2 regions of the Devosia sp. SL43 genome follow, and region 2 is predicted to be linked to the other one. Evidence: predicted binding sites of a transcription regulator. Region 2 holds the regulator's gene; the other holds the start of a gene.
What was found. Region 2 encodes HrcA, which represses chaperone genes, less so after heat shock. Its sites were predicted from a motif close to GTTAGCACTCNCNNNNNGNGAGTGCTAAC; they were not measured.

Region 1: a site for HrcA is predicted at 2,874-2,902, ahead of IM737_RS17535 (co-chaperone GroES). Genes of this name have one in related genera too.

The regions. Positions count from the first base shown of each region.
Region 1 is NZ_CP063401.1:3,586,233-3,590,646, reverse strand. It holds gene IM737_RS17555 (sigma-54-dependent transcriptional regulator) at 1-513, shown strand, start outside; gene IM737_RS17550 (DMT family transporter) at 645-1,610, opposite strand; gene IM737_RS17545 (hypothetical protein) at 1,670-1,861, opposite strand; gene IM737_RS17540 (DUF427 domain-containing protein) at 2,401-2,763, opposite strand; gene IM737_RS17535 (co-chaperone GroES) at 2,946-3,236, shown strand; gene groL (chaperonin GroEL) at 3,291-4,414, shown strand, end outside.
Region 2 is NZ_CP063401.1:2,665,430-2,669,843, forward strand. It holds gene IM737_RS13125 (class I SAM-dependent methyltransferase) at 1-216, opposite strand, end outside; gene grpE (nucleotide exchange factor GrpE) at 280-861, opposite strand; gene hrcA (heat-inducible transcriptional repressor HrcA) at 925-1,998, opposite strand; gene rph (ribonuclease PH) at 2,138-2,854, shown strand; gene IM737_RS13145 (hypothetical protein) at 2,851-2,991, shown strand; gene IM737_RS13150 (non-canonical purine NTP pyrophosphatase) at 2,988-3,629, shown strand; gene hemW (radical SAM family heme chaperone HemW) at 3,619-4,414, shown strand, end outside.

The DNA of each region.
Region 1 (4,414 bases), 920 kb from region 2:
CTCATCACCGAGAAGAAATTCCGCGAGGATCTGTTCTACCGGCTGCATGTCCTGCCCATCCATCTCCCGCCGTTGCGGCAGCGGCCCACCGACATCATGGTGCTGGCCCGTCACTTCCTTGAGCGCTATGCCGCCGAGGAGCACAAGCGCTTTGCCGGCTTCTCGTCCGAAGTCGCTGGCCTGCTGACATCAGCTGAGTGGCCAGGCAATGTGCGCCAGTTGCAAAACCTGGTTCGCCGACTGGTCGTGATGTGCGATGGCGGCGAAATCACCCCGCATATGCTCGGTGCCGCCGACATCGAATCGCGCGGCCTCGCACCAGTCAGCGAGACGCCCCGCGCCGAGCGCCGCCCCGCCATCCTGCCGATGTGGCAGCAGGAGCAGCGCATTATCGAAGATGCGATCACCAGCTTCGGCGGCAATGTCTCGCTCGCGGCTGCGGCGTTGGAGATCAGTCCGTCGACGATTTACCGCAAGCGTCAGGGCTGGGCTGAGATGGCTCAGGCGAGCTGAGTGGCACGCCCTCGTGGTTCGAGGCGCCAGGAGGCGCACCTCACCATGAGGACTACTTTTAACTCGGTATCCCAGTAGCCTCATGGTGAGGTGCGAGTCCTTCACGAGAACAGAACCACGAGGGCGTGGCGCTAAGGCGTATTCGCTTCCCGGGCCTTGACCCGATCCAGCCCCAGATAGTGCTCGCGCAGGATCACCGCGATGCCTGACAGCACGATGATGCTGGCGCCGATGATCATGGTCAGCGTCGGCACCTCGGCGAAGACGACGAAGCCCAGGATGATGGTCAGGATCAACGAGACATATTCGAACGGCGCGATGACAGACATGTCTGCATAGCGGTAGCACGACGTCATCAGCAGCTGCCCCACCCCGCCCGCGACGCCGGCGCCAATGAGCAGTGCGGCTTGCTGCGGCGTCGGCCACACCCAGCCAAACGGCGCGGTCAGCAGCGACAGGATCGAAGCACTGATGAAGAAGTAGATGACGATCGCCTCGGTACGCTCGGTCTGCACCAGCTTGCGCACCTGCATCATGGCAAAGGCTGACAGCACCGCCGAGGCCAGGGCAGCGAGAGCGCCGATCGTCGTCGCATCGTCCATCGGCGTGCCGGCCGAAAATACTGTCAGGCGCGGCCAGAGAATGATGACGACGCCAACCAGCCCGACCATGACGGCGGTCCAGCGAAACAGATGCACCCGCTCTTTGAGGAGCAGAGCACTAAACACCACGATCAGCAGTGGCGCAGCATACTGGATGGCGGTGGTTTCCGGCAGCGGCAGGCGCGTCAGGGCGAAAAAGCCCAACCCCATCGAAGCAACGCCAATGAAGGCCCGCACGATGTGCCCCTTCGGATCCCGCGTGTGCAGGGCCGTGCGCAACTGGCGACGCCACGCGAGATAGATCAGCACTGGTGGGATCGCGAATAGGCAGCGGAAAAACACCAGTTGCCCCGCTGGGATCGTCTCGGTCGCCTTGAGCAATGTGGCCATGACCACGAAAAAGCCCACGGACACGACCTTGAGCACAATGCCGCGCAAAGGCCCGCCTGCTCGCTGAGCAGGGCCGGTCGAGGCAGCATTGGGGGAACTGGTCACGGCAGTCTCGTCGCTGGGACGAAAGGAAGTGCGGGCCGCCGCAGCGCCCCGCCGGTGCGTCAGCCTTTGGTGGCTTCCAGCTTTTCCTTGGCGATGCGCGCAGTGGCGAAAGCCTTGTGTTCGGGGCCAACGGCCGAACCGGTCTTGATCACCTTGCCGGTGGCGTCATGGATTTCCCAATGCCAGTTGGCATTCGGGCCGCTGCCGCCCTTGAGGCGCAGCTTGATCTGTAGGGTGCTATCTTGGGTCATGGCCGCGTTATGGCGCAGGTTGGCGCGCGGGGAAAGGGGGAAAGTTGCGGTCGGTAACCGGTCGTCTGCAGTTCAGCGAAAACAAAAGCAAAGGAACCCCCACCTAGCCTCCCCCTGAAGAGGGGGAGGAACCCGCCCAGTGGTTCGTCGCTGTATCGAGGGGCCAAACTCGATCTGTCCCTCCCCCTCTTCAGGGGGAGGTTAGGTGGGGGTACCCTTCCTTCTTCCGACTTATCCCGCTTCTCCCCGCCCCCAAAGCTTCAGGTACACTCCGCCCCATCACCCCACACGGCGGCCTGCAGGCGAACAGTGGTGGGGTGGGCCGGGTGGGGATTTTGCCTTCTCCCACAGGTTCGCGTTTCGGCCGTGGGTTGCTATGACAACCCGCCGCCGGAAACGTTCCAAAAACCGGCACCCCGAGACGGCTTCCGTCTCACTTTTTACTTTACCAGAGGCGAAAGCCGTCTCGGGGTCCGCTCGCTGCCCTCTTGGGCATGCGACCACACGATAACCGCAACCCAGGCGGCGCTCTGGCACGCCTACACTTCGGAGTAGCGAATTTCGATGCGATCACCCCAGAACGCCAGATGATCCCGGATCGGCTCCACCAGCGGGCACGGATCGGGATAGTACCAGACCTGGTCCGGGCCATCGGCGGTCAGCGTCTTGATCGTGTAATACGAGGCCTCGCCCTTATACGGGCATGTGGTGTGCGTATCGGTGGCTTCCAGAATTCCAGGCTGGATGTCCTCGCGCGGAAAATAGACCCGCAATGGCGCGCCCGGCTCGTCGAGCTCCAACGCGTTCAGCGAGCTGCCGATCTCGGCATCGTCGAAGATGACATGCACGCGGCCCTTGGCCGGGGTGATCTTGATATCTTTGTCGAGACATTGACGCGTCATAATTACCTGCCATCAGACGGTTGGGATCGATCCGGCTCAACGCGCGAGACAAAACTTCGGTTCACTTGCCTTGACACCCAGAGGCCTCAGCCATATATCCCCCTCACCCTGTTAGCACTCTACAATCGCGAGTGCTAACAGTGCCAAAATTGCATTCCAGAATGTTGCCATAGGAGCAAAACATGGGCTTCCGTCCTCTGCACGACCGCGTGGTCGTCCGTCGTCTCGACGGTGAAGAAAAGACCAAAGGCGGGATCATCATCCCCGACACCGCCAAGGAAAAGCCAAGCGAAGGCGTCATCGTCTCGGTCGGCCCTGGCGCTCGTGACGATGCTGGCAAGATCAACGCCCTCGACGTCAAGGCTGGCGATCGCGTGCTGTTCGGCAAGTGGAGCGGCACCGAGGTCAAGCTGAATGGCGAAGACCTGCTGATCATGAAGGAATCCGACATCATGGGCATCGTCGAAGTCTAAGCGACTTCACTGCCCCGTCGTCCTTTCCATTCCACACTTTAAGGAGCGCCTCACATGGCTGCCAAAGAAGTAAAGTTCTCTACAGACGCACGCGACAAGATGCTGCGCGGCGTCAACATCCTGGCCAATGCGGTCAAGGTGACCCTCGGCCCCAAGGGTCGTAACGTCGTTATCGAAAAGTCCTTCGGCGCCCCGCGCATCACCAAGGACGGCGTGACCGTCGCCAAGGAAATCGAACTCGAAGACAAGTTCGAGAACCTGGGCGCCCAGCTGCTGCGTTCGGTCGCTTCCAAGACCAACGACATCGCCGGTGACGGCACCACGACCGCAACCGTTCTCGGCCAGGCCATCGTTGTCGAAGGCGTCAAGGCTGTTGCCGCCGGCTTCAACCCGATGGACCTCAAGCGCGGTATCGACCTGGCTGTTGCCGAGGTCGTCGAAGCGCTGAAGGCCGCTTCGGCTCCGATCCAGAATTCGTCCGAAGTCGCTCAGGTTGGCACCATCTCCGCCAATGGCGAGAAGGAAATCGGCGACATGATCGCCGAGGCCATGCAGAAGGTCGGCAACGAGGGTGTCATCACCGTCGAAGAAGCCAAGACCGCTGAAACCGAACTCGACGTCGTCGAGGGCATGCAGTTCGACCGCGGCTACCTGTCGCCATACTTCGTGACCAATGCCGAAAAGATGACTGCGGTTCTCGATGATCCGCTGATCCTGCTGCACGAAAAGAAGCTCTCGAACCTGCAGGCTATCCTGCCGATCCTCGAAGCTGTGGTTCAGTCGCAGCGCCCGCTGCTGATCATTGCCGAAGACATTGAAGGCGAGGCTCTCGCGACCCTCGTCGTCAACCGTCTGCGTGGCGGCCTCAAGGTTGCTGCCGTCAAGGCTCCGGGCTTCGGCGATCGCCGCAAGGCCATGCTCGAAGACATCGCCATCCTGACCGGTGGTTCGGTGATTTCCGAAGATCTCGGCATCAAGCTTGAGAACGTGACCCTGGACATGCTCGGCACTGCCAAGCGCGTCGAGATCACCAAGGAAAACACCACGATCGTGGATGGTGCCGGCACGTCCGAAGACATCCAGGGCCGCGTTGGCCAGATCAAGGCGCAGATCGAAGAGACCACTTCGGACTACGACAAGGAAAAGCTGCAGGAACGTCTGGCCAAGCTGGCTGGTGG
Region 2 (4,414 bases):
CCGGGCGCTTGCGAGCATGGTCTCGGACAGATCGCCGCCGGTGACAACAGCCCCGGAGCGCGCCAGCGGCAGGGTGAACCGCCCGGTGCCGCAGGCCAGATCGAGCACCTGGCGACCCGCACCACCGGCTGCCGCGACATAGAACTGCTCCATGTCGGGATCATCCGGCAGGACCAGATCATAGAGTTCGGGCTGGTCGTAGAGATCGTCTGCCATTCCATCCTCCCAAACAAAAAGGGCGCCATTGCTGGCGCCCTTCATACCGATATGCGTGCGGTATCAGACGCTCTTGTCGATGGCTTCGTCGGCTGGGGCGTGGCTTGGGCCGCCCTTGGCGACGCCGACCATGGCCGGGCGCAGCACGCGGTCGCCGATGGCAAAGCCCGCCTGGACTACCTGCACGACCGTGCCTTCCGGGCGCGAGGGATCGGGGACTTCGAACATGGCCTGGTGGCGATGCGGATCGAACTTCTGGCCTTCGGCCTCGATCGGCTTGACGCCATGTTTGGCCAGCAAGCGCTGCATTTCGCGCTCGGTCATCTCGATGCCTTCAATCAGGCTCTTGGTGGTCGCGTCGCCATTTTCGCGCGCTTCGGCCGGCAGCACCATCAGGGCGCGGCTCAGCGCATCGGTGGCCGACAGCATATCGCGGGCAAAGCCAGCAATGGCATAGCTGCGCGTGTCATTGACGTCGCGCTCGGTGCGCTTGCGCAGGTTTTCCATCTCGGCGATGGTCCGCAGCACGCGATCCTTGAGCTCGGCATTTTCGGCGCGCAAGGCCTCGACCGGATCGACCTCTTGGGTCTCCAGGATTTCGACTTCAGGCGTCTCGCCAGAGGCGGCGTTTTCGTCGCTCATCATTGTGTGTTCCGCAATTACTGAATTTGTCCCGCATATCGGCCAATCCAGCGGGATTTTCAACCCTTACCGCTTGCGCGCCATCATCGCCGTGATGACGTTGGCGGTATAATCCACCACCGGCACGATGCGGGCATAGTTGAGGCGCGTCGGGCCGATGACGCCCAATACCCCCACAACCTTGTCATTGGCATCCTTGTAGGGCGAGAGGATGACGGAGGACCCGGACAGCGAAAACAGCTTGTTCTCCGAGCCGATGAAGATGCGGACGCCCTGCGCTTTCTCGGCGTCGCCGAGCAGGTCGAGCAGGCCTTCCTTGCTTTCCAGCTCGTCAAACAGCTGGCGCATGCGCAGCAGGTCGTCGCTGGCCATGGCGTCGTTGAGCAGGTTGGCCCGGCCGCGCACGATGACGGTTGGCTGGCTGGTGGCCGAGGGCTGGCTGAGCGTGGCGATGCCGGCATCGACCAGCTTCTGCGTCAGCTCGTCGAGCTCGGCGCGTTGTTCGGCGCGTTGTTCGGCCAAAACCTTACGCGCTTCGGCAATGGTGCGGCCCACCACGTGATGGGCCAGATAATTGCCCGCCTGGGTCAGTGCCGATGCGGTGAGGCCGGGCGGGATATCCATGATGCGGTTTTCCACCTGCCCGTCCTGGCCCACCATGATGGCCATGGCGCGGGTCGAATCGAGCCGCACGAATTCGATATGGCGCAACACCATGTCGGCCTTGGTGGCGATGACCACGCCGGCGCCCTGGCTGAGGCCTGACAGCAGCTGGCTGGCTTCGGTGAGGACGTCTTCGACCTGCCCGCGATGTTGGCCCTCGATCTGCTTGGCGATCTGGCTGCGCTCGCTTTCGTTCACCGAGCCGACTTCGAGCATGGCGTCGACGAAAAATCTTAGGCCTTCCTGCGTCGGCGCCCGTCCCGCCGAGGTATGCGGCGCCGCGATCAGGCCCAAATCCTCGAGATCGGCCATCACATTGCGCACCGAGGCCGGCGACAGGCCGGTCTGCAGCATGCGGCTCAGGTCACGCGAACCGACCGGCGAGCCGGTGTCGAGATAGCGCTCGACGATCTTGCGAAAGATGTCCTGGCTGCGGGCGTTGAGCACACTCAAAAAGTCTTCGGGGGGCTTGCTCATCCGGTTCGATAAAATCGTCCGCTTTAACTGTGGTGCATCATTTAAGCGCAAAGCCGCCCTGCGCCAAGCCGCCGCCGCTTGTGAGCGCGTCCGCATAGGGTTAAGAGGCGGTTAATCGCAATTTTCTTTCGGATTCTTGATGCGCCCTTCCGGACGTGAGCCCAATCAGATGCGCGCCGTGACCATCGAGCGCAATGTCTCCCAGAAAGCGGAGGGCTCCTGCCTCGTTTCCTTCGGCAATACCAAAGTGCTCGTCACTGCCTCGGTCGAAACCAGCCTGCCCGGCTGGCTGCGCGGCAAGGGTCAGGGCTGGGTCACCGCCGAATACGGCATGCTGCCCCGCGCCACCGGCTCGCGCACCCGTCGCGAAGCCACGGCCGGCAAGCAGTCCGGTCGCACCCAGGAAATCCAGCGCCTGATCGGCCGTTCGCTGCGCGCGGTGGTCGATATGCAGCTGCTCGGTGAAAACCAGGTGACGCTCGATTGCGACGTGCTCGAAGCAGATGGCGGCACGCGGACCGCCTCGATTACCGGCGCCTATGTGGCATTGGCCGATGCCATTGCCTGGATGGACGAGCGCAAGCTGACCAAGGGCAAGGCCCTGCGTGATTCGGTCGGCGCGGTCTCCTGCGGCATCTATCGGGGTACGCCGGTGCTCGATCTCGATTATCTCGAAGATGTCGAAGCTCATACCGATGCCAATTTTGTCATGACCGGCTCGGGCAAGTTCGTCGAAATCCAGGGCACCGCCGAACAGGTGCCGTTCTCGCGCGATGAACTCAACGCGCTGATGGAGCTGGCGGAACAGGGCATTGGCGAATTGACGCTCCTCCAGCAGACGGCGCTTTCAGCATGATCGCCTGGTTGATGAAGAAAATCGCGCCCGCCCCCAAGCCGGTGCAAGCGCCGCGCAGCATGTCGCCCGAAAATTGTGCCCTGTGGCGCGACGTGGCGCGTGCCCTCGATGCCAAGCCCAAAGGCGTCATCAAATGAGTATCGCCCGGCTCCGCGAAGGTGATCGCCTGGTGCTGGCCACGCACAATGCGGGCAAGCTGAGGGAATTCCAGGAGCTGTTCGAGCCCTACGGTCTTGAGCTGGTGTCTGCCGGCGAACTTGGCCTACCCGAGCCGGAAGAAACCGGCACGACCTTTGCCGAAAATGCCCGCCTCAAGGCCCATGCGGCCGCGCAAGCTTCAGGAATGCTGGCGCTGAGCGATGATTCGGGCCTGTGCGTCGATGCGCTCAACGGCGATCCCGGCGTCTATACCGCCGACTGGGCCGGTGTGCCGCGTGACTTCAACCACGCCATGAAGCGGGTCGAAGATGCGCTGCAGGCGGCCAATGCCACCTCGCCCAGCCAGCGCAAGGCCAATTTCAATGCCACGTTGTGTCTTGCTCATCCTGACGGACGCGACGTGATCTATCACGGCCGGTGTTTCGGTACTTTGGTCTGGCCGCCGCGCGGCGACCGCGGTCATGGCTATGATCCGGTGTTCATGCCCGATGGCTACGACATCACTTTTGGCCAGATGCCGCCCGAGATGAAGCACTCCTGGTCACCCGGCCAGCAGGGCCTGTCCCATCGCGCGCGCTCGTTTGCGCTGTTCGTGGAGAACCAGATTGAGCAATAAGCCGAACGACATGTTTGGCGTCTATGTGCATTGGCCCTTCTGCGCGGCCAAGTGCCCCTATTGCGACTTCAATTCCCACGTCCATCGCGGCCCGTTCGACGAGATCGACTATGTCGCCGCCTATGAGCGCGAGATCGCCACGGCCGCCGAACTGGCGCCGGGCCGGGTAGTGCAGTCGGTGTTCTTTGGCGGAGGCACGCCGTCGCTGATGAACCCGCAATCCACCGGCCGCATTCTCGATGCGATCGCGAAACACTGGACCGTCGAGAAGAACGCCGAAATTACGCTCGAGGCTAATCCGACCAGCGTCGAGGTCGATCGCTTCAAGGGCTACCGCGCCGCTGGGGTGAACCGGGTGTCACTTGGTGTGCAGTCACTGCGCGAGGGTCCGCTGGCGGAACTCGGTCGTCGTCACACGGTGGATGAGGCCATCGCCGCCGTGCGTATCGCCCAATCGGTCTTCGAGCGTTCGAGCTTCGACCTGATCTATGGCCGCCCCAAGCAGACGCTCGAAGATTGGGAAGACGAACTCAAGGAAGCGCTCTGGATGGCGCGCGGCCATATCAGCCTCTACATGCTCACCATCGAGCAGGGCACACGCTATTTCGACCTGCACCAGGCCGGCAAGCTCAAGATGCCAAATGAGGATCTGGCGGCCGACTTCTATGAGCTGACTCAGGAGCTTACGGCCGAAGCTGGCCTGCCGGCCTATGAGATTTCCAACCATGCCCGCCCGGGCCAGGAGAGCACGCATAACATGCTCTACTGGCGCTATGGCGAATATG